Regions from separate parts of the Caldalkalibacillus horti genome, predicted to be linked through region 2. Evidence: riboswitches for the same ligand, from Rfam matches in the RefSeq annotation. Region 2 holds a riboswitch; each other region holds the start of a gene.
What was found. A riboswitch is a leader RNA that binds a small molecule or an ion and turns the genes downstream of it on or off. The one in region 2 is predicted to bind thiamine pyrophosphate.
Positions count from the first base shown of each region.

Region 1: another riboswitch for thiamine pyrophosphate. It lies ahead of thiE (thiamine phosphate synthase); the one in region 2 lies ahead of J2S11_RS12990 (ECF transporter S component).
Region 3: another riboswitch for thiamine pyrophosphate. It lies ahead of J2S11_RS09285 (acetylornithine deacetylase); the one in region 2 lies ahead of J2S11_RS12990 (ECF transporter S component).

Region 1 is NZ_JAUSTY010000020.1:34,010-44,431, reverse strand. Features, by position in the region: gene thiO (glycine oxidase ThiO) at 1-907, opposite strand, end outside; gene J2S11_RS18290 (thiazole synthase) at 917-1,699, opposite strand; gene thiS (sulfur carrier protein ThiS) at 1,701-1,901, opposite strand; gene thiE (thiamine phosphate synthase) at 1,918-2,544, opposite strand; TPP riboswitch at 2,633-2,727, opposite strand; gene yfkAB (radical SAM/CxCxxxxC motif protein YfkAB) at 3,068-4,189, shown strand; gene htpX (protease HtpX) at 4,351-5,235, opposite strand; gene nfsA (oxygen-insensitive NADPH nitroreductase) at 5,447-6,235, opposite strand; gene J2S11_RS18260 (DUF92 domain-containing protein) at 6,299-7,111, opposite strand; gene J2S11_RS18255 (hypothetical protein) at 7,232-7,546, shown strand; gene J2S11_RS18250 (metallophosphoesterase family protein) at 7,678-8,202, opposite strand; gene ilvD (dihydroxy-acid dehydratase) at 8,199-9,884, opposite strand; gene J2S11_RS18240 (DUF1128 domain-containing protein) at 10,115-10,360, opposite strand.
Region 2 is NZ_JAUSTY010000010.1:106,961-117,382, reverse strand. Features, by position in the region: gene J2S11_RS13000 (energy-coupling factor transporter transmembrane component T family protein) at 1-338, opposite strand, end outside; gene J2S11_RS12995 (ABC transporter ATP-binding protein) at 323-1,846, opposite strand; gene J2S11_RS12990 (ECF transporter S component) at 1,938-2,522, opposite strand; TPP riboswitch at 2,858-2,956, opposite strand; gene J2S11_RS12985 (zinc metalloprotease) at 3,177-3,809, shown strand; gene J2S11_RS12980 (hypothetical protein) at 3,827-4,723, shown strand; gene J2S11_RS12975 (DUF2269 domain-containing protein) at 4,940-5,401, opposite strand; gene J2S11_RS12970 (PadR family transcriptional regulator) at 5,445-5,978, opposite strand; gene J2S11_RS12965 (DoxX family protein) at 5,993-6,439, opposite strand; gene J2S11_RS12960 (VOC family protein) at 6,802-7,572, shown strand; gene J2S11_RS12955 (hypothetical protein) at 7,744-8,328, opposite strand; gene J2S11_RS12950 (DinB family protein) at 8,385-8,858, opposite strand; gene J2S11_RS12945 (GNAT family N-acetyltransferase) at 9,168-9,962, shown strand; gene J2S11_RS12940 (RNA polymerase sigma factor) at 10,281-10,422, shown strand, end outside.
Region 3 is NZ_JAUSTY010000006.1:226,090-236,511, forward strand. Features, by position in the region: gene J2S11_RS09275 (ABC transporter ATP-binding protein) at 1-686, opposite strand, end outside; gene tenA (thiaminase II) at 679-1,362, opposite strand; gene J2S11_RS09285 (acetylornithine deacetylase) at 1,376-2,653, opposite strand; TPP riboswitch at 2,751-2,851, opposite strand; gene J2S11_RS09290 (VOC family protein) at 2,982-3,404, opposite strand; gene J2S11_RS09295 (metallophosphoesterase family protein) at 3,561-4,334, opposite strand; gene J2S11_RS09300 (TatD family hydrolase) at 4,471-5,241, opposite strand; gene J2S11_RS09305 (hypothetical protein) at 5,261-5,689, opposite strand; gene J2S11_RS09310 (hypothetical protein) at 5,711-6,136, opposite strand; gene J2S11_RS09315 (RNA-guided endonuclease InsQ/TnpB family protein) at 6,402-7,595, opposite strand; gene J2S11_RS09320 (NAD(P)/FAD-dependent oxidoreductase) at 7,757-8,884, opposite strand; gene J2S11_RS09325 (DUF4269 domain-containing protein) at 8,956-9,534, opposite strand; gene J2S11_RS09330 (VOC family protein) at 9,706-10,095, opposite strand; gene J2S11_RS09335 (ABC transporter ATP-binding protein) at 10,368-10,422, shown strand, end outside.

The DNA of each region.
Region 1 (10,422 bases), on a different contig from region 2:
TGATCTCTGTAAAAGGAAACAGCTTATGACTCCATTTCAACAATCGGTTAATCCCTTTATCGGTCACGGACGTATCAAATCCAGCTACATCCTCTGATGCTCCACATACAATACTTCCATTTCTTTTGGAAAGAACATACCCCTGGCTGGAAAATACCATATGCTTAACCTCTTCCATACCTTGCTCAAAAGCACAAATCTGTCCTCTAATAGGGTAGATCGGTAATCGAATCTGGAGAGCTTCTTCATACTCAGAGGTCCAAGCTCCGGTTGCCACGATACATGTATCTGCATCAATATTTCCTTGCTGCTCCGTAGCGATTGCTACTCCATCCTGCCTTATATCAGCAAAGCTGACTGCTCCAGCATTCTCAATAATCCCTACACCTAAGCGGAGACAAGCCTCTTTTAAAGCTACAACATAATCTGGAGAGTAGACATGATGCTCACCTGGATAATACATGGCAGCAATAACATCATCTGTGAGGTGTGGCTCTAAATGACGAAGGGCTTGACCCTTTACAATTTCAGATTGTACCTGCCAGCCTTTTTGCCACTGTAATCTTGTTTCAAGGGCTAATTCATCCGCCTCATGAAACACCGCATGTAAGCTTCCAGACGTATTGTATTCAAAATCTAACTCTGATACCTCTTTAACATCAGCCTGCCACTCTGGATATAGCAGCAAGCTCTCATGGCACATCGAAAAAAAATCGTCAGGATCCTCACCGATTTCAGAGTAGGGAGCCAGCATCCCAGCAGCTGCTCCCGTTGCCTGACCACCACATAGTCCCTTTTCTATCACGGTAACCTTATGCTTTCTTTTGGCTAATTCAAACGCAATCGCTAATCCAATCACTCCACCGCCAAGCACAGCAATCGGTACTTGTTTCTTTTGGGTATTCAATGGACATCCCTACTTGCTTGAAAGATTTTCTAGCTTACTGCTTGCCGTTGCATATTTTTTCTTTGGAATTCTTCCAGCTAGATAAGACAAGCGTCCCGCTTCAATCGCTAATTTCATCGCTCTAGCCATCTTAATCGGGTCCTTCGCCTTAGCCACAGGAGTATTCATTAGTACCCCAGAAGCTCCAAGCTCCATCGCTTGAGCAATATCCATCGCCGATCCTAACCCAGCATCCACGATAATCGGCACATTCGCCTCTTCCACAATTAAACCTAGATTGTATGGGTTAAGAATGCCAAGCCCTGTACCAATCGGTGCTCCACCTGGCATAACAGCAGCAGCTCCTGCTTCCTCTAGCCTTTTACACAAAACAGGGTCATCTGATGTATATGGAAGCACTACAAAGCCTTCCTTAGCCAGAATCTCTGTTGCCTTAAGCGTTTCAATCGGATCAGGAAGTAGTGTCTTTTCATTAACACTGATCTCCACCTTAATCCAGTTTGAAATTCCGGAAGCCTTAGCTAACCGAGCAATACGTACCGCCTCATCCGCTGTTTTCGCTCCACTTGTATTCGGTAGATACGTAAAGTTCATTCCATCCAAATGCTGTAGAATAGCATCCTCATCAGGCGCATCTAGATTCACTCTTCGAATGGCAAACGTTAGTATTTCTGCTTCAGAAGCTTTAATCGCTTCCTGCTGAATATATGGGTTCGGGTATCTTCCCGTCCCTATCATAAAACGAGAGGAAAAGGATTTCCCCCCGATCTCTAAACGATCCTGTCCTAGCATATCAGCCACCTCCTACGAAATGAACAAGCTCTAATTTCATTCCCGTATTCAGCTCATAGTTAGCCCACTCAGAGCGATCAACAATCTGTCCATCAACCTCTGCAACCACATGCTCAGGCTTAAGCTGAAAATGCTGAATTACTTCGTCTAACGTAGTGACCTCTAATTCCTCTTCCCTACCATTAATCAGTAATGTCTTCATGGTGCTTGCTTCACTCCTAGCTTTTTTGAATCGTTACACTGAGTGCTCTAGCTGCTTCCTGAACATCCTCAGCACCCACAATTGCACTAATCACACAAATTCTTTTTGCTCCTGCATCTAATACCTGCTGTACATTATGCTGCTTGATTCCACCAATAGCCACAAATGGAATGGTCGTGTTCGCAACCACTTCCTGTACATACTCTAGTCCAACCGGGTCCACTACATCAACCTTACTCTTTGTTTCAAAAACTGGTCCTACTCCTATATAATCAGCACCATTGCGTTCTGCTTCCAATGCCTCCTCTAAAGCATGTGTAGAGATGCCAATGATTTTATCTGGCCCCAAAATTTTTCTCGCTTCTTCTAAAGGTAGATCATCTTGTCCTAAGTGAATGCCGTCAGCATCCACCGCTAAAGCAATATCCATATGATCATTCACAATAAACGGAACGTTGTATTTTGCCGTTAGCGCTTTAAGCTCCTTAGCCATTTCTAACAGCTCTTTTTTCGATTTATTCTTTTCACGCAGCTGAACAATATCAGCTCCTCCTAATATCGCTTGCTCGATGACATCTAAATAGTTTTTGTTCGGGTAAAACTGCTCACCCGTAATCACATATAAATGAAACTCCTTAAACATCTTTCATCCTCCTATTCCGTGTAGCCTTAAAAGCCTCTGATTAAACATAAAAAACTCCCTTTTCACTCAGGAAAGGAAGCCAGACTTATCTATTCATCTGTGACTTCCCTACGCTGGCATGACCCAGATCAGGTTAAGGGTTGAAAAATTTCTCTCAGCCAAAAGGCACCCCTAGTCATTTCATTAAAATGATTTATGAACAATAGAATTCAACGATCTTCTTGGTACTAGTATAACATATGAAATCACGTAAAGAAAACTAATTACGCTGTCTGATTCCGTACCTGTAACGTTTATATAGTGATGTCATTGAAAGGTCACATCTATTAGAACATCTACTAAACCATCTATAAAGAACATTACTTTAGAACCGTAATTTCTATAGCCATCGTCTGCTTAGGATAAGAGCCTTCGTCCATAATCAAATATATAAAAATTTATACAAGAAATATGAACAATCTCATTGACGAAGCTTTCCCCATAGAGCTATAGTAAGGATTGAACTAAAGGAGGATTAAGTTATATGCTTACTCAGCTTAAATCACCTATGAGTCCACAAAATGACCCATGGGAAGCGATAGATCGTCGGAAACAATTTGGATCAAACAAGTTAACTAGTATAGAGTTTACTGTAACAAATTTATGTAATTTACGCTGTGAGCACTGTGCTGTAGGAGACGTGCTTACCATGAAGGATTCAGAGGAGAGAATTCCACTTCCTCTCATTTTCCAACGCTTAGATGAGATCGAACACTTAGATACATTGAGCATTACAGGTGGAGAGCCGATGTTTAATCAACAGATTATTACCGATTATATCGTTCCATTACTACGTTATGCTCATGAACGAGGAGCCAAGACACAAATCAATTCTAATTTAACGTTAGATTTAGATCGTTACGAGGCTATCCTACCTTATTTGGATGTTCTGCATATTTCCTTTAACTATGTGGATGCCCAGGATTTTTATCGAACGGCTTATGTCCATAAAATGCACCCCGTTTCCTTTAGCCAAGCGGAAAAGACATTCAACACAATGGTTGAAAATACAATAGAATTAGCAAAAAGAGGCGTTTTTGTCTCTGCAGAATCTTTAATTTCTGAGCATACAGCAGGCAAGCTTTCACGTATTCACCATATCATTAAAGAATTAGGCTGTCAGAGACATGAGGTTCATCCACTTTATCCAAGTGACTTTGCTAGGCATATGAAAATCTTATCTCTAGCAGAGCTGAGAGGCGTGTACAATCGTCTTCTAGATGAACGCGATCCCGACCTTTGGATTCTATTTGGTACTCTACCCTTCTACGCGTGTAACAGCAGTGAAGAAGACCTGGCTCTAGTTAAGAGAATGAAGGACAGCCACAATGTGACTGTTAGAAACGACCCAGATGGGCATAATCGTTTAAACACAAACATCTTCACTGGCGAAGTCATCGTTACAGATTTTGGTGATGTGGAGCCATTAGGAAATCTCAGAACAGATCGACTAGATGATTGCTTTGAACGCTGGCAAAAGCACTCTCTGTTTCAGCCGTTTAACTGCTACTGTCCACAGTCTAGCTGTGTTGGTCCAAATATTATAGTTGCCGATACGTATTATCGGGGAATAGATTTCCGTGAACGTAAGGGTATTTCTTTATAGACCTTCCTACAAGCCCTAGGTCGTATTTTAATATTCCATCATTGTTTAAAATTAAAGAAATCTTACACCACCGTTTAGAAATTCTCTAAAGAAAAAGACGAGGGGTTAGGTCATCGACTATGACTTAATCCTTCGTCTTTATTTAATCATATTTATTCTTATTATCTAGACTGTAAACGTTTGATACGATCATCCAATTCAGGGTGACTGGAGAACAGTCGAGAAAAGTTACTTTTACCATTAATTTTCAAAGTAGATAAGGACTTCTGCTCATCATCAACACGATTTACATACTGCTTTAAGGATTGAAGAGCATGAATCATTTTATCTTTTCCTGCTAAATCCGCTGCTCCATTATCCGCATGGTACTCACGGTAACGAGAATACGCCATAACTACGATGCTTCCAAGGATAGAGAATAGGATTTGGAATACGATAACTGCTATAAAATGAACAATTCCCTGTAGCTCAGATCTAACTAAACGAGAAGCGGCAAACGCAACGATACGAGCAAAGAATACAACGAACGTATTTACAACACCCTGTAAAAGAGTCATTGTGACCATATCTCCATTAGCGACATGGGCAACCTCATGAGCCAGAACCCCTTCAACGGCATCTGCATCCATCGTTTCTAGTAATCCAGTAGAAACAGCAACTAGTGAACGTCTTCTAGATGGACCTGTAGCAAAGGCATTTACCTCTTTAGAATGATAAATTCCTACCTCTGGCATAACGGTTAATCCAGCACTTTGAGATAAGCGATGTACTTTGTCAACTAGATCTCTTTCAAAAGGACTTAAATTCGGATCTTCAGGCTTTAGCACCTGTACTTTCATCGCCATTTTAGCCATCCAACGGGACATAGCTAAGGAAACAAATGCTCCCGTAAAACCAATAACAGCACTAAAAATTAATAATGTGACTAGATTTAAATTCCCACTCTCTGTTATATAACTACCAATCGGAAGAATCGTAAGGACGATTGAAATTGTAGCAATAACTAAAATGTTTGTTAAGATAAATAAACCAACTCGTCTAAACATGTATCCTGCCTCCTACCTTCATTCTTAATGCTATGAGATGAAAGATATTTTTTATCTGCCAATCCTTTCACCTATCTACGTATGTTCTACGTAATTTTAAAGCATTGGTTTCACTCATCTCTACGTTTAGATTTTCATTATTTATTATACATGAAAGTTACAGCTAGTTAGTACAATTTTTTCATAAAAAGCTACTCAACTTTATTAGCTCTTATTTTAATAAAAAGCCTCGCTCCGCCAAGAAATCCTTTAAATGAGTTCGTTTCGGATCCTTTAGGCTTCTGCTCATCATTTCAGACCATGTGTCTGTTCGTTTTCCAGCTGTTCTAGCTTCATAATACTGGCTCATTGTTTGATCATAGGCCGCTACCTTGTCCTTTACCTGCTCAAATGGCTGATACTCATTTTCAAAATAAACAGCCTCCAAGGGTAAGCGAGGCTTTACACCTGGACTTTGATCTGGATAGCCAATACACATCCCGAACACAGGATAAACATGGTCAGGTAAATTAAGGACCTCACTTACCTCCGCAATACGGCTACGAATTCCTCCAATATAAACAATCCCCAATCCTAATGCTTCCGAGGCTAAAGCCGCATTCTGAGCAGCTAACGCTGCATCAATTGTAGAGACGAGAAACATTTCTACATGCTCTAGGGCAGGAGTAATATCTACCCCTTCCTGCTCTGCTGAGTGCTTTAAGCGATGCGTGTCGGCACAGAACACAAGAAAATGTGAGCATTCCTCTATATACGCTTGATTCCCTGCCAGCTCTGCAAGCACCCTCTTCTTTTCCTTATCCGTAACACCGATAATAGAAAAAGCCTGCATATTGCTTGATGTAGAAGCCATTTGCGCCGAAGCTACAATTTGTCTAATGTGCTCTTCTGGAACAATTTCAGAAGTGAACTTCCGAATAGATTGATGCTGCCTAATTTTATGAATAATGTCATTATGTACAGATGAATCCACTGAAACTCCCTCCTTTGCTTTCATCATACCATGTTCCCTCTGCTCTGCCAAAAATATAGCTCTAGACTGGTGCAGACAAAATAATCTAGCCTATAAAAAACGAAACATCAAGGTAAGGAATACAGCAAAAAAACCAGCAGAAACGGTGCAGATCGCATTGACCATATCATTGTTCATCCAGCGTATCCCTGCCACCTGTACCGTCTGAGTATGACAAACCGTTTTTTCTGTAAAAGCTAAGCAATCAGGACATTGGTAACGAACCTGCCATTTCGCTCCTACATAAGTATCCATCCAATTCCCTAACCAACCTGCAACAACAATTAACATGATTGCCATATAGCTCTCAAAGCCTAGATTCCCCTTACCCTGAAGGATTAATGGAATAGAAACAAGGGCAAGGAATACAGCACCACTTACACTAGCCAACGTTCCTAATGTTGTTATAGCCCCTGATGTTCCAGGCTCTACTTTCTCTCTAGTTAGAATATGTATAGGTCTTGCTTTGCTCCATCGCCCTAGCTCTGATGCCCAGGTATCTGCTGTAGCGGCTGCTAAAGAGGCACACATGACAACAAGAAAAACAGCGTCATTTAATAGCGCGTAAGCCAAAGCACTAGCAGCAGCCAGCCCACCATTAGCGAAAACCTGAAGGTAGTCTCTACGATCCCCCTTTTCTACAACACGTTCTACAGCCGAATGACTTACACGCTTAATCATGCCTAACAAGGTAGAGGATACGAAAAAGAAAAAGAGTACAATAAATCCGTAAATCCCGGTTGCACCGAAAATGGATGTTCCAACAGCTATAGCAGCAAATAAACCACTAAAAGATAATTTCCTTTTAAAATAAGCGATTAATGCAAGCAATGTGCTACAAAATAAAGCGATAAGCCACTCCATGCCCGCCCTCCTTTTCCTATGTTATTACGGGGACAAGTACCTGTTTTAAATATGGGTACAAAATTAAATTTGTCTCTATCCTCTACCTATAATACAATAGATATGAGGGGATGAGTAAACATGAGTTATGAATTCAAATATGACAATCGTTTAGGGATCGCTCTCCCTGTCCTAGATCGAGATTGGGAAGAGTATAGCTTACGTGAACAAGCAACGATCTTAGTCGAATGGGAAGCCCATCGTTCAGACATTCCAGAAAGAATTAAACAGATTGAAGCCATCATTAATGCCAAGCAGGAAAAGCTTAACATTGAGGAAAACTTCATTCGTTCCTGTGAATTAAATCATGAGATTGCTGATCTAGCAAGCACCATTAATGATCTTAACCTCTGGTTTCGCATTCAGCAGGATACCGATACGAAAGTTCATATGTAATCTAAAAAAGTTGCCATTTAATTTGAACTTAAAAAAGCTCCTAGCGTTCGCTAAGAGCTTTTTCATATTCCTGTTAACTAGTAACTTCTTGGCTATCTTACTCTATCACCTTACTACTACTATACTGCTACTCACCTTGAAAATGTCTGACTTAAGGAATCTACTTGTTTCCCTTTTGGATCATAGTAAGTAAAAGCAAGCTTGGTCTTATCAGCAGAGTTTTTTCCCTTTGAAATATCTAGAGTAACATAGGTCGGTGTAGAGAAACCCCGGGGCTGTCTAAGACTTCCTGGATTACAGAAAATCATGCCGTCCTCTTCAAAGCAGACGGGATAATGTGTATGTCCAAAAAGAACAATGTCTGCCCCTACTTCCTCCGCTTTGTATCTCAATTTAAGTAAGGAATAATCTACCTGATATAAATGTCCATGTGTTAAAAAAAAGGTAGAGCCTTGCCATTTTATTAGCTTATCATTAGGGACGTCTTTTTGAAAATCATTGTTTCCTCGTACTAGCTCCAGCTTATTAAACGGATACTGTGTAGGATCGGTGCAATAGTCCCCGCAATGAAACCCTTTTTTATACGCTTCCCTTTTTACCACCTGATTGACTTCCTTCGTCAATCCATGTGTATCACTAATAATTAGTGCTTTCAATCTGTAACCGCTCCTTTTGACGCTGAGGATACTTGCTTGGCGTACTTATACAATACGCCCTTTGTATATTTTAGTGGTGGAGCCTGCCAATGTTTCCTACGATTCTCTAATTCTTCATCAGAAACATGCATCGTTAGCTCCTGCGTCTCACTATCAATTGTAACAAGGTCTCCCTCCTGTAGCAAACCTATTGGCCCACCAATTTGAGCCTCAGGTGACACATGTCCAACAACCAAGCCATGTGTCCCACCAGAAAATCTACCATCTGTCAGTAGCCCTACCTGCTCTCCCAGCCCTTTACCGACAATAATAGCTGAAATAGATAGCATCTCTGGCATTCCTGGTCCTCCCTTAGGACCTTCATAGCGAATCACAAGTACATCCCCAGGATTAATTTTATCCTTAATTACGGCATCAGTGGCTTCCTCCTCAGAATCAAACACACGAGCTGGACCTGTTATATTTTTCACCTTAAGACCAGACATTTTCGCTACGGCCCCTTCTGGTGCTAGGTTTCCTTTCAAGATAACCAATGGACCTGTTTCCTTTAACGCTTGATCAAACGATCTGATTACATCCTGCCCCTCTAAGAGATCTGGAAACTCTGCTAGGTTCTCTTCGATAGTTTTACCCGTCACCGTTAAGCAGTCCTTGTGCAGTAAACCTTTTTTCAGCAATAGACGCATTACAGCTGGTACACCACCAACCTCATGCAGGTTTTGCATCACATATTTACCACTAGGCTTAAGGTCAGCAATGTGAGGAACTCTTTCACGGATTTTTTCGAAATCATCAAGAGTAAGCTCTACATCAACGGAATGGGCAATCGCTAGAAGGTGAAGAATTGCGTTAGTTGAGCCTCCTAAAGCCATTACAACCGTTATCGCATTCTCAAACGCTTCCTTGGTCATAATGTCCTTCGGATAAATCTCTTTCTTTAATAGCTCAACAACGGCTTGTCCTGCTGTGTCACAGTCCTCTAGCTTCAAGGAGCTAATCGCTGGATTTGAGGAGCTACCCGGTAGACTCATTCCCATCGCTTCAATCGCTGAGGCCATCGTGTTAGCGGTGTACATTCCTCCACAGGAGCCAGGTCCCGGACAGGCGTGACATTCTATTTGATGAAGCTGTTCATCATCGATATTCCCTTGATTATGTTTTCCTACTCCTTCAAAGGCAGAAACAATATCAATATCCTTTCCATTTAGTTTCCCTGGCTGAATCGTTCCCCCATACACAAACACAGAAGGTAGGTTTAACCGGCCAAGTGCCATCATACAACCAGGCATATTCTTATCACAGCCACCAATAGCCACAACTCCGTCAAGCCTTTCTGCTCCCACTACCGTCTCAATGGAATCCGCAATAACCTCTCTACTAGGAAGTGAATAATTCATTCCCTCTGTTCCCATAGAAATTCCGTCAGACACGGTAATCGTATTAAAAATTAACGGGGCACCTCCACCCTGCTTAACACCTTCCTTTGCTTTTTCAGCTAGGTGATTGATGTGAATATTACATGGTGTTACTTCACTCCACGTACTGGCTACTCCAATCATTGGCTTCTTAAAATCCTCATCCCTAAAGCCAACGGCTCGAAGCATGGCTCTATTTGGGGCTCTATTTTCTCCTTCACTAATGACAATACTTCTAATTCTTAAGTCTTTTTGTTTCTCAGACATGTAAACTCCTCCACTTCCTACTATCCTATTTTTCAGAAAATTATATTTTTACATTCTATCATGCGTGAGAAATTGTCACAAGCTATTGAAGAAGAATTCACATAATTGACGTACAAGAAAAACTTGGAAGAAGTATATAGTAGGAGCTGTGGCTGGTAAATAACGGGAGCTGTAACTTAATGAAAAAAGCGCTTGGATTAGCTCCAAACGCTCTAGATTATACGTCAACGCTATGATTTTTTTCTGAGTTTACCTAGCTCGGAAACAATCGATTGCATCTCACTCATGGAGAAGGATTCCTTCATACATAGAAACTCATATAAATCCAAAAGCTCCTCGTATTGATCCGTATCAAAGCTTTTCGCACTAACAGCAGCCGTATTGACGACCTGTAGCTTAGATTTCATATAGTCAAAGATGTATTCTATATTTTCGCGAGAAACGTCTTGAAGCTCTTCTCTGCTTTTCCCTGCCACATCTAACAGCCCTTTCTCATTTGATCTAGTTCTTTTTTGTCTGTACTATTATAGCAGAGGTC
Region 2 (10,422 bases):
GCTCGAAATCCTAGATGTAGTCCTCTGTAAAAGCTCTCCTCCGTAATATGCACAAGCCCCCAACGGAACCAGGTCGTATCTCCCTTACCAAAAAAAATCATAGATGTTGCTGTAGAGATAAAGATAATGACAAAAGGGATACTAAATAAAAGAACTCTTCTCCACGGATGCCCAGTAAAAAAGGCAAGCAGAAGTAAAGTAACCACACATAAATTAATCATAAAATCAATATGGTGGACCAATAATACCTGTACGAATAAAAGTAGGGAGACGATAAGCTTAACACTTGGATTTACACGATACAGCCAGGTTTGCTGAAAGGTTAAATCGATTTGCATAATCTTTGCTCCTCTTCATTACCAATCGGTTTCAGTTGTTCTGCTAGAGTCCCCTTCTCTATGATCCACACTTTAGTAGCAAAATGCTTTACAATCTCCATATCATGAGTAACCATTATAATAGTGGTTCCTTCCCGTCTTAATTGCTCTAGCTGCTCTAAGATCGCAAATGTATTTTTAGCATCCTGCCCAAACGTAGGCTCATCTAGAAGCAACAGGTTTTTCTTCATGATCATTGCGGTTGCCACACTTAAACGCCTTTTTTGTCCCATCGAAAGCTGGTAGGGATGCACATTCTCCTTGCCATCTAGCTCAAACCTCGTTATCGTTTCCGCAATAGTTCCTTCTAGCTGCTTTTGAGCGATGCTCATCATTTTTAAGGAATAAGCTAGCTCATCGTAAACGGAATTGGTCACAAACTGAAATTCAGGATTCTGAAATACATAGCCAATCTGACTGGAGAGGTCAGTATGAAATCCTTCAATCTGGCTCCCTTTAAGCAGATAGCTCCCACTTGTTTTAATAAGCTGCATCAAGGCTAAAAGCAAAGTGCTTTTACCCGCTCCATTTTCTCCTGTAATGGCAATCCAATCATTTCTTGTAACCTCTGCTTCAGCTATGTTCAGCTTAGCTTCTGATCCTCTATAGCCCATAAATTGATTCAGTTGGATGAGGGTCTCTGATACAGAATTGTTAGATTTTATATTAAGGGTTGGCGACCAAATTTCCTCGGTTATTACACCCTTAGTAGCCTTATTCTTTTTACGTAAAATAGAGTAATCCTCCCAAACATCCGGATACCATATTCCATAATCAATTAATAGACTTCTATATTCTGTGAACAAAGTTTCGGGTTGCGCATCAGCTACTATATTTCCACCAGGGCTTAATAAAATAACACGATCTACATAATCAATAATTTCATTAATTTTATGCTCGACAATGACCACCGTTTGAACGATATCCAGCTGCTTTATAAGCTGCCAAATTTGAATAGTACCTGAAGGATCTAATAGGGCAGTTGGCTCATCCAAAAATAGAGCATTTGGCTTTAAGGCTAGCACACTTGCTAAAGCTAACCTTTGCTTCATCCCTTGTGATAAGGACTGGATAGGAATGTGCGGGTTTTCAAGCCTCAGCCCGACCATGTGCAAGAGTTCCTCAATTCTAGCGTGCATTTGATCCTGCGGCAGACAAAGATTTTCAAGGACAAAAGCAAGCTCTTCATCCACAAAGGGCATACAGAATTGAGTATCTGGATCCTGGAATAAAAAGCCCCATGATTCTGGAAGTGATACTTCCTCTGCCTTAACTGGTATATCAATAGACTGAGGAATCATTCCTGAAAGAACCTGTAATAAAGTTGACTTTCCACAGCCACTTGGACCTAGAAGCAATACTTTTTCACCCTCTTCAATGGCTAGGGATAAATCCGTAAACAACAGAGAAGAAGCACCGGGAAATTTTAGCCTTAAATCCTTAACACCCATCGCTTTTCTTGTCATCATGACAACCTCTTTTCCTTAAATAAAAGTATGACTACTGTTCACTTACTGAGTTCAAAAGCTTCTCCTTTCTGAATCATGCTACTAGGAATATTTATTTATTCAACGCATCATAATCTTCCTTGGAGCTTGAGCGAACAAGCTCAGTCACTCCTGTGCTCTCCAATGCCTTCACAAGATAATAGGCACAGACACCAACAATAATGATTGACCCTACCGTACGCATACCAATTAAAAGTAATAAGTTCCACAGCTCATAATCAAAAATATACCCTCTTATTGTGTCCATGACAAAGGAGCCAGCCGTGGCACCGATAGCTGCTAAGCTTGTCACAAACAATGAATAGGATTTGTAAGCAAAAATAAGGAAAATAAGCTCTGCTCCTAAACCTTGAAAAACACCATAGACCAGTGTTTCTAGTCCCCATTCTGCTCCCATCACCAGCTCTCCCGATGCCGCAGCTACTTCAGCAAGCAGAGCTACCCCTGGCTTTCGAATAATTAAGAATGCTACAGTAGCCGCCATAAACCACATCCCATACACGGCCTGCTCCAAATGCAGCCCAAAGGGCTTTAACGCATAATACAGCGGCCCCCATAGCTTGTAAATTACAGCAAAAATAATAGCAATAACAACTGTTACTAGGATGTCCGTTAAGGTTAATCCCTTCTTTTTCATTTTCTAGCTCTCCTTTTGTTCGTCACCCACTAAGAACGAGCTTTTCTGGTTCTAGCGTACCTCCCACCTTCACTCTCCCCAAAAGAAAGAAGTAAATAGGCAACAAACAATGCCTTTTAATAAGGCAAAGCTTCATGAGAGCAATTAAAAAACCACTCTCAGGAAGAAAGTGGCTTGTGTGTATTTTTCGGACACTTATCTATAGATAAATGAATACTCCAGTACTGGAAACAAGTAAACAAATCTACGTGCAGCTCTTTGATGAACTAGATAAGCTCTTAGACTCATTGACTTGTATTAGGAATGATCATCTATCTTAATATGTGTCGTATCATACTCAATCCTCTTCACTTCCCTACGCTAGTATTATCTAGATCAGGTTAAGGGTTTAGGCTAATGCCATTCTCAGCTCAAAAGCACCCCTAGTGAAATGACGATATTTAGTTTTTAATGTACAGAACCCTGCTACAGGATTCTATGACCAAACATACCACACTTATTCTTAAATCTCAATAACAATTCAATGACACAAAGAGTATTTGTTTCTCTATTTTAAAAATAATAAAATAGGCATTTACTTTTTTTGTAAATAAGATACCATATTATAGAAAGTGAATAAATAAAATCAACTAAAAGTGAAATGGAGGCTCATTCATGTTAAAAAGACTTTTCATTACCATTTTTTCAGTTTTCTTAATTTTCTCTCTAAGCAATATTATTTCTTATGCAAATAACCTAGGAACTCTGTCCTATTGGTATGCTAATGAAGAATCGGCTGATAGGATAGGCAGGTGGCTCTCAACTCCAACAGCCTGGCAGGGTCCTATAGATAATAGTTTTACAAGCTCTGTTTTTAATGGTCATGTTACTCATGCTAAGAATCAATGGAGTAATGCTGGGATATCTAGAGCAAATTTTTTTAATACGGACGATGTTAGTAATGCAAATTTTATTATTCGAGCTGGAACATACGAAAATCTTAGAAGATATAGACCTGATTTAGATGATACAGCAGCAGGAGAAACTTTTATAGCAGGAAATGTAGAAGGAAATTGGACGTATAGTAATTCTACTAAAACAGGTGTAAGAATTAGTAGAGCTGAGGCATATATATACTACTTTAGTAACCAAAATAGTAATTATCATAGAAATACCTTCATTCATGAAATAGGTCATGGATTAGGATGGTTTGGTCATTCTACTAATTCTAGTGACCTAATGGGTGGAGATTCTACAAGAACTTCATTAACAACTCGAGACCAAAGGCATCTAAATCAAGTCTATTAAATTGGGAGGTTTTTTTTGTGAAAATTAAAAAGTATAAAACTTCAATGTTTGTCATCCTTACTTTATCCCTATCCATAATCTTGCTATTTCAAAGTAATGTTTTTACTTCTCAAAATGAGAATCAAATTGAACAATCTAGCTTGGAAGAAAACCAAACCGTTGTTTATTCATCAAGCAAATCGCTTTTTGAGCCTACCTTAGACAATTTAATTGAAAGAGCCCAGTTTATTACCGTAGGGACAATCATTGAAGATAAAGAGTTTGATATATTTTCAAGGGAATACAAAGTTCAAATCCAGTCTGTTTTGAAGGGAGAAGCTATTTCTAAAGAAATAGTTGTTTATGATAAAGTAGGACGCTACCAGTTAGATAGTACGTATGTTTTGTTCCTTGGATATTGGGATGATGAATTATTTCCAAATCGGATCCATACCTCAATTTATAAGCCTGCCATTGTGGAGATTACTGAAGACGGGTTAGTTGGTTACCAAGAGTTTATTGAAAATCACACGGATGTATCCTTTATTGACTATATTAATAATTCACTAGGAATTGACTCCATTCAAATGCAAGCTGTTACTGTTCAGGAACAAGCTGAAAGCCTACAGGAGCTAGATCAATTTTCAGATCATATTATTCGTATAGTTCCTAGAAGTATGAATCATGAGCATAAATATATCAAGTTTGCTAATGTTGAGTTACTACAAATCTTTAAAGGTGATGGCATTGATACTACTTACCCACTTGCATTGCCACCTAGTATCGAATTAGGCAAAGAATATATTGTATTTCTAAAAGAGAATGAAGCAACACTTTCTCTAGCAACGAGAAATGGGAGCGTTATAAGCGTCGATGATCCTGAGTGGACTGATGCATTAGAGTATCTAGATACCGTATATCCTATTAACAATTAAGTAATAAATTCATTGATGTAAGGATAATAAAAAGAATAGGGAATCCATTTACTAGACTCTCACTCAATATTTAACTGTTAGATATTAAAAAGAGCTACTCGAAAGTTTTCGCCATTTAGAGTAGCTCTTTTTCTCTGTAATAACCGTTTGATGCGCCACACTCTTATTCAAATAGATCAAAGCTTGTAAATCCGACTACAAATGAATGATTTAAGTTTAAAAAGGTTTAGCTAGCATCAAGTAAAGCACAACTAACGGTATTAAATTTGCTAGACTCCCACACACATCCCAGATCCTAGATGCTTTTTTATATGACGGTGTAAGCTGGCCTAAGCTGATAGACTTTTCACTTTCTTTAATCATTTTTCGTTGATTTGGGAGTAAAATAATCACCCAAAGTAGTCCTGTAAGAATGAATAAGCCTTGAGAGACTGTGACCCAGTTCCATTCCATCATCGCATATCCTGCCTGGAAAGCCATCAAGTTACCTGTAATAATAAGAAGTATAATACCAGGCAAGGTAAAAACATAATCTGCAAACATAACATTTTTTACTGCCTTATGAATATGTGCGATATCTTTTCCTCTTTCTGCTCTGATTTTCCAAAAAGCTGCTGTAATCACATTGCCAAGAAACATTACAGCTCCTAGGACATGTAAAAAAATGAGAATCTTCATTATTCCCTCTCCTTTATATCTTAAGTAGATGTATTCTGTAGATTTAAGTAGATGAATCCTGATCGAGAAGCTTCAATCCTTTTCTTAATGTGTCTGCCTGTGCTCGATGATAATCAATTCCGATCTGAATCGTAATCTCTTGAGTGACGGACATCTCTGATTTGATACGCTCATACTCCTCCTGTAACTCGGCTACGATGGTCTCGTTTTTTTTGATTCGTTCATTCATCCATTTGAGAACCGTTTCCTTACTTGCAAACTCCCCGAAAAATAGTCGCACACAAAGATCGGCTCGAATACTGTCATCTAACACTGGACTGTTCAGATATTCCTCAAACAGCTCTCTACCTGTTGAAGTAATTTCATACTCGTGCTTATTTGGCTTATCCTCTTGAATAATGGTGTGCTTGACAATACAGTTATCCTGCTCAAGCTTGGTTAAAGTAGGATATACACTCCCATAGCTAGCATCAAAAAAGTAGGTGAAATACTTTTCAAATTGCTTTTTCATGTCATAGCCAGACATAGATCTTTTGTATAAAAGCCCTAATACTACATACTTTGCTTGTAACTGCATTTCTTCCCCTCCCTCTAATTCTGTTTTTTACTACTGTATAACACCCACACTATAAAGATCGGCTGGAAAAATAAGCGGACCCATGAAAGAAACGTCGAACTCATGGCACCAGATATTTCTAAATCATTGATCGCTTTATGCACATTAGCTGGGAGTATCGCTACAAAGAAAAGAGCTACCAGGACTCCAGTCACCCTTCTTGTTCTTTCAAACAGTAAACCGATCGCAAAAACAATTTCTATCACTCCTGTTACATAGACAACAAATTCGGGAAACGGAACCCAGCTAGGTAAGATCATCATAAGCTCGGATTTTTTGTAAAAATGACTTAAACCAAAAAACACTAGAAAAAAAGCCATTGAATAATTAGCCAATTCTCGATTTGAGCGCTGAGTGTATCCCGCTCGCTTTAACAGAAACAGCACGGCAAAGCTGCCGATTAAGATCAATAAAGTAATCATATGTCCCTCCTGCATAAGGCCTTCATTTATATTAATTATATGTATATTAATACTATTAATATAATTACACTGAACAATATACTCTAGTAAAAACAAGCTGTCAAGAAAAACAAATGATTATCCCAATAAGCACAAAACTTAGCTTACTGTAGCTAACTTCTTGTACTTATAAAAATACCTTAAAGCTAATGACACCTTCTTTAACTATTCCTCTTCATTTTTAAGGGTAAATGACATAAAACCTAATCATTTGCTTTAATTTGATAAACTTAAAAGGTAGGTTGAAGCTTCAAGTTGATTAAGTATATTCCTACAAGAATCTAGCAATTACGTTATCCAAAATCGAAAGGAGATTTTTAGGAGTGAATAAAGAACAACTAAAAGAACAGAATCGGAACCGTACTGTTGCCCTTTTTGAGTGCGATTACAATACTTTTGATAACCATTTGGAATTTTATACAGCTTTAGGTTTTGAAATTATCTATTATCAAAAAGCTCCGTATCGCTTTGCTTCAGTCAATAAAGATGGAATTGGCGAATTCGGATTTCATGGTGTTAAAAACTTTAAGGAAAAGGGCAACAGAGGTGGCTGTTACATCTATGTACCGAATATACGAGAGGTTTTTGAAGAATTAAAAGCAAACCTTAAAGCTTTTTATGGAAAAATCCCCTCAAAGGGCACACCTCGATTCTCAAGGCTTAACCAAACAGCTGAAGACTGGAGAGTAAATATCACTGACCCTAGTGAAAACATGATTATCATTGGAGAAACGTTTGGGGATTCCACCACTCTTATGGAAGCAGAAGAGGAACGGGTAAAAGCCCTTGAATCTAGATTTGAGAGAGCCTACGCACAAGCGTACCGCTTCGCTTATTCAAAGGAGGACTTTTTAGCAGCTAGAAACACATTGGAAGTTGCCTTTCACAAGTTCGATAAAGATTTTTCTAATGCAATTTTATTCAAAGCCAAGGTTCTACAAGCAGATATTTTTGTTACTTTAGGGCAAAAGCATCAAGCTAAACAAGCTATACAGGAGGCAAAAGAAGTAGAACTGATGCCAGCTGAAAATGAATCTCTTACTGAATTTATCGAGCGACTTGAGGAAGTGAACGAACAAGTGAATACAAACTAAAGTTGTGAATGCTCCTGCTTACTTTTCATATATCCAATAACTCCACAGCCGTCTAATCCTGCCCCTAGCATAAAAGTTGATCTAGCAAAAAAAAATGGACGATACTCAGCCCACTCTCGTCCACTCCATTTTTTTTAATACTATTCAACCTCATTTGTTGAATCAAAGTCCTTAACAAAAAGCAAATAAAATTTGAAAATTAGGAATGACACATGGTCTTAAAAATGGATAGCAATACCCAATCACAAAACCAAAGAAGTTCGTAACGGGGAACATAAGGAAAACATCTCTTAGCGTAAACACTAAAGTCCACCTGTTATAACAGAAGCGTGGTAAACCTGGCTGTCCCCCTATGCTCGGGGTTATGACACCGAATTGAGCTAATTGAACGCCCTGCTGTAACGACTGGGGGCGTTGCTGAGTAAATGCTTGAAGCATCGTTGGATTGCTTTTCAACTGACTATAGAGCGTCAGCATTTCCTGAGGCGCTTGGCCAGCTGGACCTTGGTGCTGACTTAGAATACTAGTCACTTGTGCCTGTGAAAGCTGGCTAGGCTGCCCAGGAGTGCCCGGCATAGTTGGTGGTTGGCCTGGCTGAAAAAATGGACCACCCGGCTGCTGGCCTGGAAAAATTGAGCCACCTGGTTGCTGAAAAGGAGGACGTGGCTGTGTAGGCATTCCTGGCTGGAACTGAGAAAGAGGAAACACTCTCTCCTGATCATCCGCTGGATAAAACTCAGAATGGGAATAACTCATAACTCTTTCGCACCCTCTCATTATGTTGTACCTTCCCATTCTATGCGTGTGCCCTATCAGATGTGAGATTCAATACTTTTTAACAACGCAATTATAGCCCCTTGATGTAAGCCTTCATGATACAGAGTACGGGGAATAACTTCTCCAATTGTACTCATTTCTGCTTCTGTTACCTGCTGAAGAGGCTGATCTAGACGCTTAGCAAATTTGTTCACTAGACGCTCTGGTTGAATACGTAGTTCTTCCAGCAGCTCGTTCCAGCTTGGGGGTTCCGCTTCCCAAGTCGCAGGACTAGTTCCGAAACCAAAGAACGTTTTGTAATGTTCAGGGACGTCCATCTTATCGTCAATTAAATAGTGAAACCATACCTCCTGATCCAAAATGATATGACCTATGTTCCACTTAATAGAGTTTTTATAGCCCTGAGGGATTATATTTACTATTTTTTCATCAAGGTCGCTTACCATATCTATCGTATCGTTTCTTATATTTTTTACTAAATTCCACATCACATGATCCTGATAGTTCATCAGCCTTCACCCTTTCTTGGTATGTCGTAAAGAAAATAATACCCTACTTGTTAAACATATAATTGCTCAATAATAATAAGTTCTACACAGATTAATGGCTTTCCTTTGTCCATATTTATCAATTTTACTCTATTCAATAGCTATTAATCATAAACTGGATATTGCTACAGAAATAAACTAGAATAAAAATGACTTCGTTGAGCTTAGTGGATGTATAGGATATGAAAATCAAACAATATCTATGCCATCCTTCCCTAAAGAAAAATTCTACTAGATATTTAAACAACGCCAAAAAGTAAGGAGCCTTGTATGCTAGAAAATAACAGTAAATGTGATCAGCAAACTTTTATAAAGAATCTTGAAGAGCTATCCAATTTAGCATGGCCTTCTCTGCAAACTAAACTTTATGATGGCTGGTTCCTTCGTTTCTCAAAGGGCTATACGAAAAGAGCTAATTCTATTCACCCTCTATCCCCTTCTACCTTAGAGCTTCAAGAAAAAATAGCAGCTTGCGAGGAGCTATATCAGGAGAAAGGAATGGACGTTGTCTATAAAATGACTGCCACTGCTTTTCCCAAACAGCTTGATCATGAGCTAGAAGTAAGAGGTTATACAGCTGAGGGGCACACTAGTGTTCAGACTCTGGATTTCAGTAGGTTTGAAGGGCAACTCGAAAAGGAAACTATTGGTGAGAATAACATTATTATTCTTGATACTATATCAGAGGACTGGCTAAATGATTACTGCACTTTAAATACTGTTTCGGAAAAAAATAAAGAAATCATGAGGTGCATGCTTGGGCAAATCTCCAGTTCTACCTTCTACGTTACTTTGGTTCATGAGCAGCAAACAGTTGCATGTGGACTTGGAGTATTGGAAGGAGATTACATAGGGCTTTTTGATATCGTAACTGCATCCAAGTTTCGGAAACAAGGATTTGGCAAAAGGCTGGTCTCAGCTCTATTACAAGCTGGAGAACAGCATGGTGCTAAGCACGCCTATCTTCAGGTGGTAAAAGAGAATGAGCCTGCGGTACACTTATATGCTAGCTTCGGGTTCAAAGAAGCCTATCAATACTGGTATAGAATTAAGCCTTCTACCTAACAAAACGATAGGCACACTTTTGTGGACTCTAATTGCCATAACGTGTGCCTATCTTTTTTTTTACAGTCTAAGAATTTATAAAATTTGATACAATGATTTCTTCAAGTTTTATAAATTCTGGCTGCATGTAAAAGCTTCCTCTAATGATGAACTAGACGACTTCTTCGAGGGGGCTTCGATAGAAGCTTTTCTTACTTCCTCTTCAGTATTCTTAATTTACTAATCAAAACATTTCAATACTCCATTCATATAACTGTGACGTTAAGCCGTGACACTCCGTCTATTGATTGAAGCACTAACAGAAAGGAAGGTGGGCAGTTGTCAGCACGAAAACAAGAAGAAGTGACAGAATGGTATAACGAATATAGCGATGCCATCTTTAAATTCATTTTAATGATGACTCATGATTATCAACAGGCTGAGGATTTGACACACGAAACCTTTATTAAGGCGTATCGTT
Region 3 (10,422 bases), on a different contig from region 2:
GGTCGATCAAGTGGAACCTGTACCTCCTGCAATTCTTTAATTGGCTTTTGTGTGCAGACCAATATACGATCAGATAAAAAGAGAGCCTCGTCTACATCGTGGGTGATAAACAAGATCGTTTTCCCCCACCTTTCCCACTGCTGAATAAGCCATTCCTGCATAGAGAGACGAGTTATGGCATCTAAAGCACTGAAGGGCTCATCAAGAAGTAGAATAGGAGAACCACTTAGTACAGAACGTAAAAAGGAAACTCTCTGCCTCATCCCGCCAGAGAGTTCAGTTGGGTAACGGTGTTCTGTTCCTGCTAGCCCAAACTCATCAAGTAGGTCAAGCACCTTCCGTTTCGCTTCCTCCTTGCTAACTCCTTTTAACTCAAGGGGTAAGCAAGAGTTTTCCAAAATCGTCCTCCAAGGAAGAAGCAAGTCTTGCTGTGGCATATATCCGACTTGCCCCAACCGATCTTTTTTCCATTGACCAACCATGAGTATTTGCCCTTGTGAAGGCTGCTCTAGACCACTAATTAATCGAAACAAAGTCGTTTTCCCTGACCCACTCGGTCCGATTATGGAAACAAACTCTCCTTTTTCAATACTTAAACTTAGGGAATCTAGTAAATGACCTTGGCTTTCTACTACCCCTTCGTAGGAAAAATCAACATGCTCAAACTGCAAAACCGGTTTACTCATCTACTTGCTCATCAGGCCACATCGTCTCATGGTAAGCCATATCCCAGAACATATACTCGTACCGAGTTGTATTTAAGAAGATTTCCTCCAATCGCTTCAGCTCTTTGGATGATTTACCCTCGGCCAAATCATCCAACAGCTCAATACACCAAGTGGCTAGCTCCCCAAACTCTTCAGAGCTATACATGCTAATCCACTCTCCATAAAATTCATGCTCAGCTGCACCCGGAATTTGACTTAACTCCTTGCCAATCTCCCAATAGCTCCACATACATGGAAGCAGGGCAGCTACCAATTCTGCTAGAGTTCCATTTTGTGCAGAATGCAGCATATAGTGAGTGTAAGCAAGCGTAATAGGAGAAGGCTCTGCTTGTTCAAGCTCTTCCTCTGAGATATCAAATCTTTTCGCATACTGTCGATGTAAAGACATCTCTTCATTTAAAGTAGAATCTAATAGGGCTGCAAATTTCCCCATCGTTTTCGTATCCTCAGACTTAACGGCTCCAATGGCGAAAAGCTTAGCATAGTCGATTAAATATAAATAATCCTGTACCATATAAAAGCGAAATTTTTCTCGATCTAATGTTCCATCTCCCATTCCAGTGACAAAGGGATGAGTATGATTTTTGCGCCAAATAGGCTGTAGCTTCTCATATAAACGTGCTGAAAATTTCATATTAATAGCCTCCTTATTTTTTCGTATGTGTCCATGTATACATGAATATTAAAATAACCTTCGTATAATCCACTAACTGCTGAATGGATACCTGTTCATTTACCGCATGTGCATTCCTTAGATCCCCTGGACCATAAATGGCTGCTGGAATCTCTGCATGACCAAACCAGCCTCCATCCGTCACCGTTGCTGATACATCCTGAATCACAGGTGTCTTCAAAACTCCTTCATGAGTTTGAGCTAAAAGCTGAACAGCACGGTGAGCTGGATCTACCTCAAGAGCCGGAAAAATTTCACCGCGATCCTCAATCATGGAGGAGCCGCCCCATTCAAAAATCAATGGATTCTCTCTTAACCATGGATCTGCTTGGGCGACTAGCTGTAAATGACCTTCAATTTCTTTCATCACTTGCTCATGGGTCTCATCGGGATAGAAATGAACGGTAATCCACAGTCGACATTCATCTGCAATAAAGGCAGCATGCCTACCGCCTTCAATAACGGCAGGATTGATCGTATTGGCTCCAGCGGGACAACCAGGATAACTTTTCATGACTGCCCAATCACGCTCAAGCTCCTGTAGCCCAGCAATAACCTTCATCATTTTCTCAATAGTGCTTGCCCCTTTAAGCCCTCCACCGGCATGGATCATATTTCTGCGTGTGGCATCGTGGAATGTCTGGCTACTTTTAAGCGTTACCCAGCCCGTGATGACTCCTCCCTGACCCTGAATATGAAGATCACTTGTATCCACGACAAGAGCAAAATCAGCTGTATATCCCTTCTCACAGCAGGAAAGTGTTCCAGCCTCTCCAACCTCTTCTCCAACTACAGATTGAAAGGTCAAATCTCCAGGCAATTCAATCCCAGCCTCCTGCAACAATTGAATGGCAAACAGAGCACCAGCTACGCCCCCCTTCATATCCGCAGTGCCTCTACCAATGACAACCCCATCGCGAACAATCGGGGTAAAAGGATCACTTTCCCACACCTCATCCTCACTTACTTCAGCCACATCAATATGCCCATTAATGATTAGACTTTTATAGCTTGAAGAATCCCTCCCCTTCAGTTCACCTACCACATTTGAGTCGCCCGGATAGAGCTCCCATTGTTCCACATCAAAGCGCATACTCTTTAAATAATCTGCAATAAAAGCCTGAGCATCTCCAGTATTCCTAGCAGGCGGTGCTGGAGTTTTGAAACGTACAAGCTTCTCAAGCAAACTGATGAGCTCATCCTGACGATGATCGACCTGCTCGACTAGCTGCTTTAACTGATCTTCGTTCATAAGATATACCTCCTAACTATGTATAGCCTAAGCAAATGTGAACAAACAAAAAACCACTTTCTAGTCAAAGAAAGCGGTCTATTATCCAAAAAGAATATACGACATTCATCCACTTCCCTTACGCTAGCATTACCTAGATCAGGTTCAAGGGTTAAGGTCATAGACCTCTCTCAGCTATTCGCACCCCTAGTGATTCCTATTTTATTCAATTGAAAACAATCTACTTAAGCTTATCACTTTGTCGGAAAATGATCAAATCATTTCCGAGCATCTCTTCCCATAAAAACAACAATCCTTTACGCGAAACCCTTTCCACAAAGCCAACCATTTACCATTCACCCATGCCTAGATTAAATTGCCACTGTATGCCAAACTTGTCTGTTAAGCTGCCATAAAGCTTGCTCCAAAATGTCTCTTGAAGCTCCATCTGCACGTTTCCACCTTCTTTGAGCTTGTCAAATAACGCTTTAATCTCATCCTCACTATCTAATACAAGTGACAGACTAAAGTTGTTCCCTTCTACAAAAGGCATATTAGGAAAAACATCAGAGAACATCATATTTCTTCCGTAAACGTTTAAACGCGTATGCATAACCCAATCCTTTACCTCCTCTGGTAATGGATATTCAGGATTCGGCGGTACCTCACCAAAGGTCATAATTTTAGGCTGCTCAGTACCAAAAACCTCAGCATAAAATTTAACAGCTTGACGGCAGTTTCCCTTAAAGTTTAGATAGATATCTACTGACATACGGATGGCTCCTTTATTGTAAAATTTAGGGCTAAATTAAGCATAATACAGCTTTTCGTCTTCAGCTCTATCATATATGATTTCATTTTTCATAGCAATTATACTTTACTATCCATTCTGTTGTCTTTACGAAGAGTTCCTATAAAACCTGATAGCTTAATTCATGTTCATTTTATTTTCATTAGCTAGCTTTTCCAAAAACTCTAGCGCTTCGTCCTCTTTAGGACCACTCAACAGGTTCCCTTGTATAAAATCAGAAGCCTGAGGGTTTCCGCTAGACTCTATTAGAAGAGCAGCTGCTTGTAAATCGTATGGTGTATACCGAAACTCATAGCCATCACAACTAATCAGAGCCCAATATGCCCCAGGTTTTTCTGCATAAGGCATACCTACACTTCCAGCATTAAGTATGCTAATGTTCTCAACACTCTCTTTAAACTGCACGTGTGTATGACCACAAACAACCCAGTCATGAGTAACGTTAGTAAACATAGCTTCAATCCTCTCTTTAGGGGAAAGGGGAGTAAAGATTTCATAATCATTACGAGGAGTAGCATGGCAAAACAAAATATGACCTAACCCCTCAATCGTATACTCTACTTGACTTGGAAGATGAGCTAAGAAATCTCTCATCTCTGGTGAAAGCTTACCAGCAACCCATTCCGCTTCTTCTTTAACAGCTCCAGATAAGTGCTTTGGAAGCTCCTTGCCATCGTAGACTAGCACAATTTCTCTGTCTCCATTACCACGTATATATACAACCTGATCTCCAAGCTTCGATAGAGCTTCTAATGTTTCAATAGGCATTGGACCAAAGATGAAGTCCCCACCTATTACAATTCTATCAGGCTTTACCTCCTTCAATTCCTCTAGAACTGCCTGTAACGCTGGAAAATTTCCATGAATATCATATAAAGCAGCAATTTTCATCTCAGCTTCCCTCCAATTATTTAATCAAGACTGACGTATGAAAAAAACATAAGTCATGAGGTCAACTTACCGCCATCATGCTGTGCAACCCCGTGCGCTGAGAGCTACTCACGGTCTTATAAGGAACTCACTTATTCTAAATGATTAAGTGATAACAACCCCGTGTATTCATAACCAATTGATTCCGTACTAAATCAATGGATATTCCTTTAACCTCTGCTACCTTTTGAATAGCTCTTTCAATCATAAGTGGAGAGGTACGCTGTCCTTCAAAAGGAGCCTTGTATGACCATGGCCCATCCGTTTCAACAAGTAGCTGGCGTAAGGGTACGAGTTCAGCCAATCTCTGATCACGCTCTCTATAGCAAATCTCTGGAGTGACAGATATAAAGTACCCTGCTCCAACTATCTCAAGCACTACGTCCTTCGGTGCTTTAAGCCAGTGAAAATGGGCTTGCTTTATACCTAATTGCTGCAGTAAATCGAGTACAATCTTTGCTTTATCATGTACGGCATGAAGGGCTACGGGCAATTGATTGAGTTGTGCTACCTGCAAGCATCTCGATAAGAAGTCTATGTATTTATCTAAAGAATGTGGTAGCTTATCCAATTCATAATGTGGCAATCCAATTTCACCAATAGCCGTTATTCGAGCTTTTTCCACAGTAACTAAAGACTGCCACTCTAGAAATTCAGCCTCTGAAGGTAGAGGGTACTCGGGGTGAAAGCCAACAGCAGCAAAAACAAAGTCCGGATACCTAGCCTGAAGCTCTAGAGATCTATAGGAGGATGCAAGATCATTGGAGACAGCTATCACTGCCTGACAGCCACCCATCTTCCACTCTTCAATCTGCTCATCAAGCGATTCCTTGTGGTACAAATCTAGGTGAATATGCGCATCAATCATAGCCAACCTCTCCCTACCTTTACTCTAAAAACTTTCCATCCCCATTAAGATTCTCATGCTCACTATCAACAGAATGCCAAACCTGTTTAACATTACCTTCTGAACTAACATAATAAGCATATTGCCAGCCCGGTTCACTTTCAAATGCAACAATAAGATGATAGGGGTTGTATTGACGGTACGTTCTATGATCAATTGCTGTAATGTCCCACTTTTCTTTTGGATATCTATCCTCAAGATAATCTTCTAACATAGTCATTTTTTCTATAATTTGATAATCGATCCAATACGGACGAAACACGAAAAAAGCTACAATGACAAGGGCAACTGCTCCAGTCAACATGTAACCCACTATTTTTCGCTTTCTAAATACGAGCATGAATATAACCAGAAGAATAAGAAATAGACCAACGCTAAACAATATTTCTATAAATGTAATAGGATGCAAGCAACCCTCTCCCCACATCTTCTATTCTGCAAACTTGCCCTCCGAATCGAAATCCGCATCTCTTGGATAATACCATAGCTGCATGACCTCACCGTCAGAGCTAACCGAATACTTATACTCTCTATTAGGCTCATTGTCAAATGTAACGTCTATGTAATGTAGACCAGTTGGGCTATACATCCTATAATCAGACCTTATAACCTCAAACTGCTCACCTGGAAATCGGTCCTCCAGATGTACCTCCAACGTATCTATTCTTTCTTTGACTTGGTAATCGATCCACATAGGGAGAAGGACTAAAACAAAGGAGTAGATGAGTACAGCTAGTACTGAATAAGTCTTGAGCATTTTTCTTCGATCCTTAAAGCTAAGTAAGCATACAAGATAGACAACTAGAGCTAGACCTGTACTTAACATAATTTCAGCAGAAGTGATTGAATTCAACATTCCCCCTCCTAGAAGAAAGATCATTCATTGACAAAACTTTCCTTATCAAAAGCATAACATACTACTCTACTCTATGAACCTCCCGCCACTTAATTTCATTTGAAGTGGGGGTTTCTCAATAAACCTAGTAGAATGCTTCGATGAACAAACCGGTTTACGCTTTGCTCTTTAGAACGAAGTTCTAGAAGTCTTTTTACTAAGCTAGATTGAGCAACAATATGCCTCGCGACATATAGGGGCGGAACAGACCATCTACTACTTCTAGCTAAGCTATCCGTAGATACTTTGTTTTCTTTAATTCAAAATCAAGTGATCGGATTTCACCATAATAGGTTTTGGCATAGAAATTACTAGCCCCATGAATATCCCGGTGTTGCTCATATCCGCACTTACACCTGTAATGTCGAGAAGCAACTTTCTTTCTTCTTTCACAACAAGGACATTGTTGTGAAGTAAAGGATTCGTCATGCTTGTTCAGCTCGATCCCCTCGGCATCAAGCTTGTAGCCTAAGTATTGATAGAGCTTACCAAACATCCAATTCGATACCTTTTGGTTTGTCGTTTGACGGCGAACCTTTTTGTTTTTCTTTTTACGCTTGGAAGTATTCCGCCCGACCCCTTCCACATCACCAAAAGCAACCTCCCTTACCTTATTTTCTAAGCACCAGGCGACGAATTGCTTTGTTGTTTTATGCAGGGCATCCTTTAGTTGATTCGCACTTTTTGAAAGGATATATTGCTTCGCTCTATTATACTTTTTCCATTGCTTCGAGTATTTTTGACACTTACTCATTTTACGCCCTAGTTCTGCTAGCTTCTTGTTTCTAAGTTGGTGAATGGAACGCATTTTACGACCCGTGATGATGACGCTTTCTCCATTTGATGCAACAGCTGCAATGGTATGAATTTCACCCGCATCAATAGCAGCTAGATGTTGACCCTTATTTTCTTTTCGTCCAACACCATCTTCATAGGACATACAAATCATCAACTTTCGATCGAAAATCAATTCAATTTCTTTGACTTCACCTTGTGGTAAACGACCTACCCAAATCACAAGAGGCTTTTGTCTTTGACCCTTCCAATTTCCCATTTTCAACTCTATTTTTCCGTTCTCATGCAGCACAAACCCGTTATTCGCCCATTTCGTGTTGAAGGTCTTCTTTTTCTTGTAGGGGTACTTATTTTTTAGTCCTTTTCGACGCGCTTTCATCGCCGCATCTCTAGAAAATAAATAGTTGTGACACACGGCTTGAATGGATTGAGAGTGGATGGGAAACAACCCTTTTGTTGCTGTTTGTAGTTCACTTTTGGTGATCCACTTTCCGCTTTTAACATGATGGGCTCTAGCTAGTTCCACACAATAATTCCATACTTGACCTGACACGCGATTACAATCAAAAAGCCTATCTATGGTATCTGCACTTGCCACAAAATTTGTTTTTAGACAGCGTAACATCATCTCACCACCAAACATTTGTTCTATTTTTATATTACCAAATTTCTGATTATAGTACAACGATTTTTCTATATATTATCACGAAAAAAAATAAAAAAGCCATTCATCTCCCACCTAAACTCTAACGAGTTTTGAGGAAGGAGAATTCTGGCTGAATTTTGTTAAAACTCTATCCGTTCAAGAGCCTCAGTAAGCGGATAATCCTCAGGCTTTAACTCCAAAGCCTCTCCTAAAGCGAGATTCGCTAGCTGAGAGCCTAAGTACGGTCCAGCTGTAAGTCCAGAGGCACCTAATCCATTGGCTAACAGGACTTCCTGATGTGTAGGAAGAGCACCGAAAACAGGAAGAAACCCAGGGGTAAAAGGACGAAAGCCTACTCTAGCTTCTACGAAAGTGCTAGTCATTAGTCCTGGAGCAACCTCTAACATTTTACTTAAAATTTCCTGCACCCCTCCTGCCGTCACGCGGCTATCAAAGCCCATCTCATCCTCATGAGTCGCCCCCACCACAATCCTTCCTTCACCAAAAGAGAGGAGATACTGGTTAGTAGGAGGCATGATAACTGGCCAATGATTGGTATCCGTTTGAGGCATTTTAAGATGAAGGATCTGTGCCTTCTGAGGAACAACTTTAAAATCATAACCAAGCTCTTTTACACTATCCTTTCCCCATGCACCAGCCGTAATGATGATTCGATCAGCTTCTAGAAAGCTTCCACCTACATTCACACCAAGCACTGTATTCTGTTCCACAACAAGTTGTGCATGTCCACTCATTAACAAACCACCTAGCTTTTGTGTAGCACGAATGAGTGCATCTCTCAGCTCTCTTCCATTGACTCTCGCAGCACCACTAATATGAACAGCCCCATAACTATCCGCTAATGGAGGATAATGCCTTTGGGCCTCAGCAGGAGATAACCGTGTAATCTCACCTATTTCTGGAGCATCCTCCAAGCGTTTATATGCTCGTTCCTCCATCTGCTCTAGCTTTTTTTCATCTGTATGTAAGCTAAGAGCACCTACTTTGAGATAACCTGTATCCGTCTCACCCGCTTCTTCTAGTTCTTTAATTAAAGCATGATAATACCTAGCTCCATTCCTAGCTAACTGATACCAAGCTTTGTTACGCCTTTGAGACAGCCAGGGACACACAATCCCTGCTGCTGCATCTGTAGCCTGACCTACATCTCTTCGATCAACTAACGTCACCATAGCTCCTGCTTTAGCCAAATGGTACGCTGTGGACGCCCCTAAAACTCCAGCCCCAATTACAATATATGTACGCACAACAAACACCCTTCTTTTTCATAAATGGATAAACTAAGTATATCAAAAACCATAACTTTTCTAAAAATAGATCAATTAGCCTTATTAATCAAAAACTTTAGCTTATCATCATTCCAATCATACAATTGTAGAAGCGCCATATATGGATCACCAACTAGTCCTAAAAGCTTGGCAAAAGCTGGCTCCGTTTTAAAGCCAGCTGCTTTAAGCTCACGTATGTATTTCAATCCTTTCGAGCCCATTAGTTGTAGAATTCTGTACTCAATCACCATATGCCTATATCCATTTTGCTGAACAGTTGGAAGCGATTGACCAAAAATCTCAAAGGGCCAGCCTAAGTGTGTAAAATTCACAACAATCCGTTTTATCCCATTCACCGTACTTCTGCTACATACAAAATCATCATATTGCTGGAAGTGAGAGACACAGTGCTTTTCAAAATGTTCAAAATCATGAACCTCACAAATTATGTCTAAATCACTTTCCGGAAGATCAATCTGAATAGGTATGGTACCTACAAGCAATGGATCAAACTTCTCTAAAAGCTCCATAAGCCGCATACTGCGTAATGTCTTATAAGCATCCTTTTGTCTTTCGTTTCCTTTAGCTAAATAGTCAATCTGAGTAAAATCTTGTGATGAAGTAATCATGAAGCATCCATTCCACCCTTCTGATAAAATCATATATGTATTCACAAATTCGCCGACACAAATGGCAAGCATCTTGAATAAGAAGCTGCACGAGGTGCAAACTCAAGATGCTAGTCATCATGTATTACTATATGAAGCGACATTCTACTCTTATTCTACCATATCCATTCATTAATCCTGTTGAAATAAATCAAGCTGATTACCGTACAAATCCTCAAACCCTACACCTCTACCACCAGGAACAGATTTCGGCTCTCCATGAAATACAACTCCTCTTGCTTTCAATTCCTCATAGTCTCGTTCAATATCATCTGTGGCAAACATAATTAAAACCTGATCGGCTCCCTGTTTACCGATTAAAGCCTCTCTTTCAGGAGTGTCAGCCTTGACTAATTCAATAACGGTTTCATTACTTGCACTTGGAGCAACAGTCAGATAGCTCCACCCTGGAGCAAACTCAATATCGGCACAAACGACAAACCCTAATTTTTCTGTATAGAACGCTTTTGCCTCCCCTTGGTCCCGAACAAACACAGTAATCTGAATCGCCTTTGTTATCATACCTCTCACTCATCCTTTCTGAATATAGGCCTCTAAAATGGAATATACAATGGTGCTTTATTACGATACATGTTTTACTTTATCATAGTTTAGAATGTGTAAATTCTTCTCAATTGCTAATTCTTCTATAAATAGAAGTATTTCTATCCCCTAAGCTTAGTGTCATAAAAACAAATATGTATATAAAACTGATATGTTACATTTGTAACTACTCAATCCTTCTTGAAAAAGAGATAATCTATCTAACAAAACAATTCCTTGGAGGTTAGACGATGACAGTTGCAAAAATGAAAAATATAGTGAAGCGTTACGGCTCACACTTAGCCT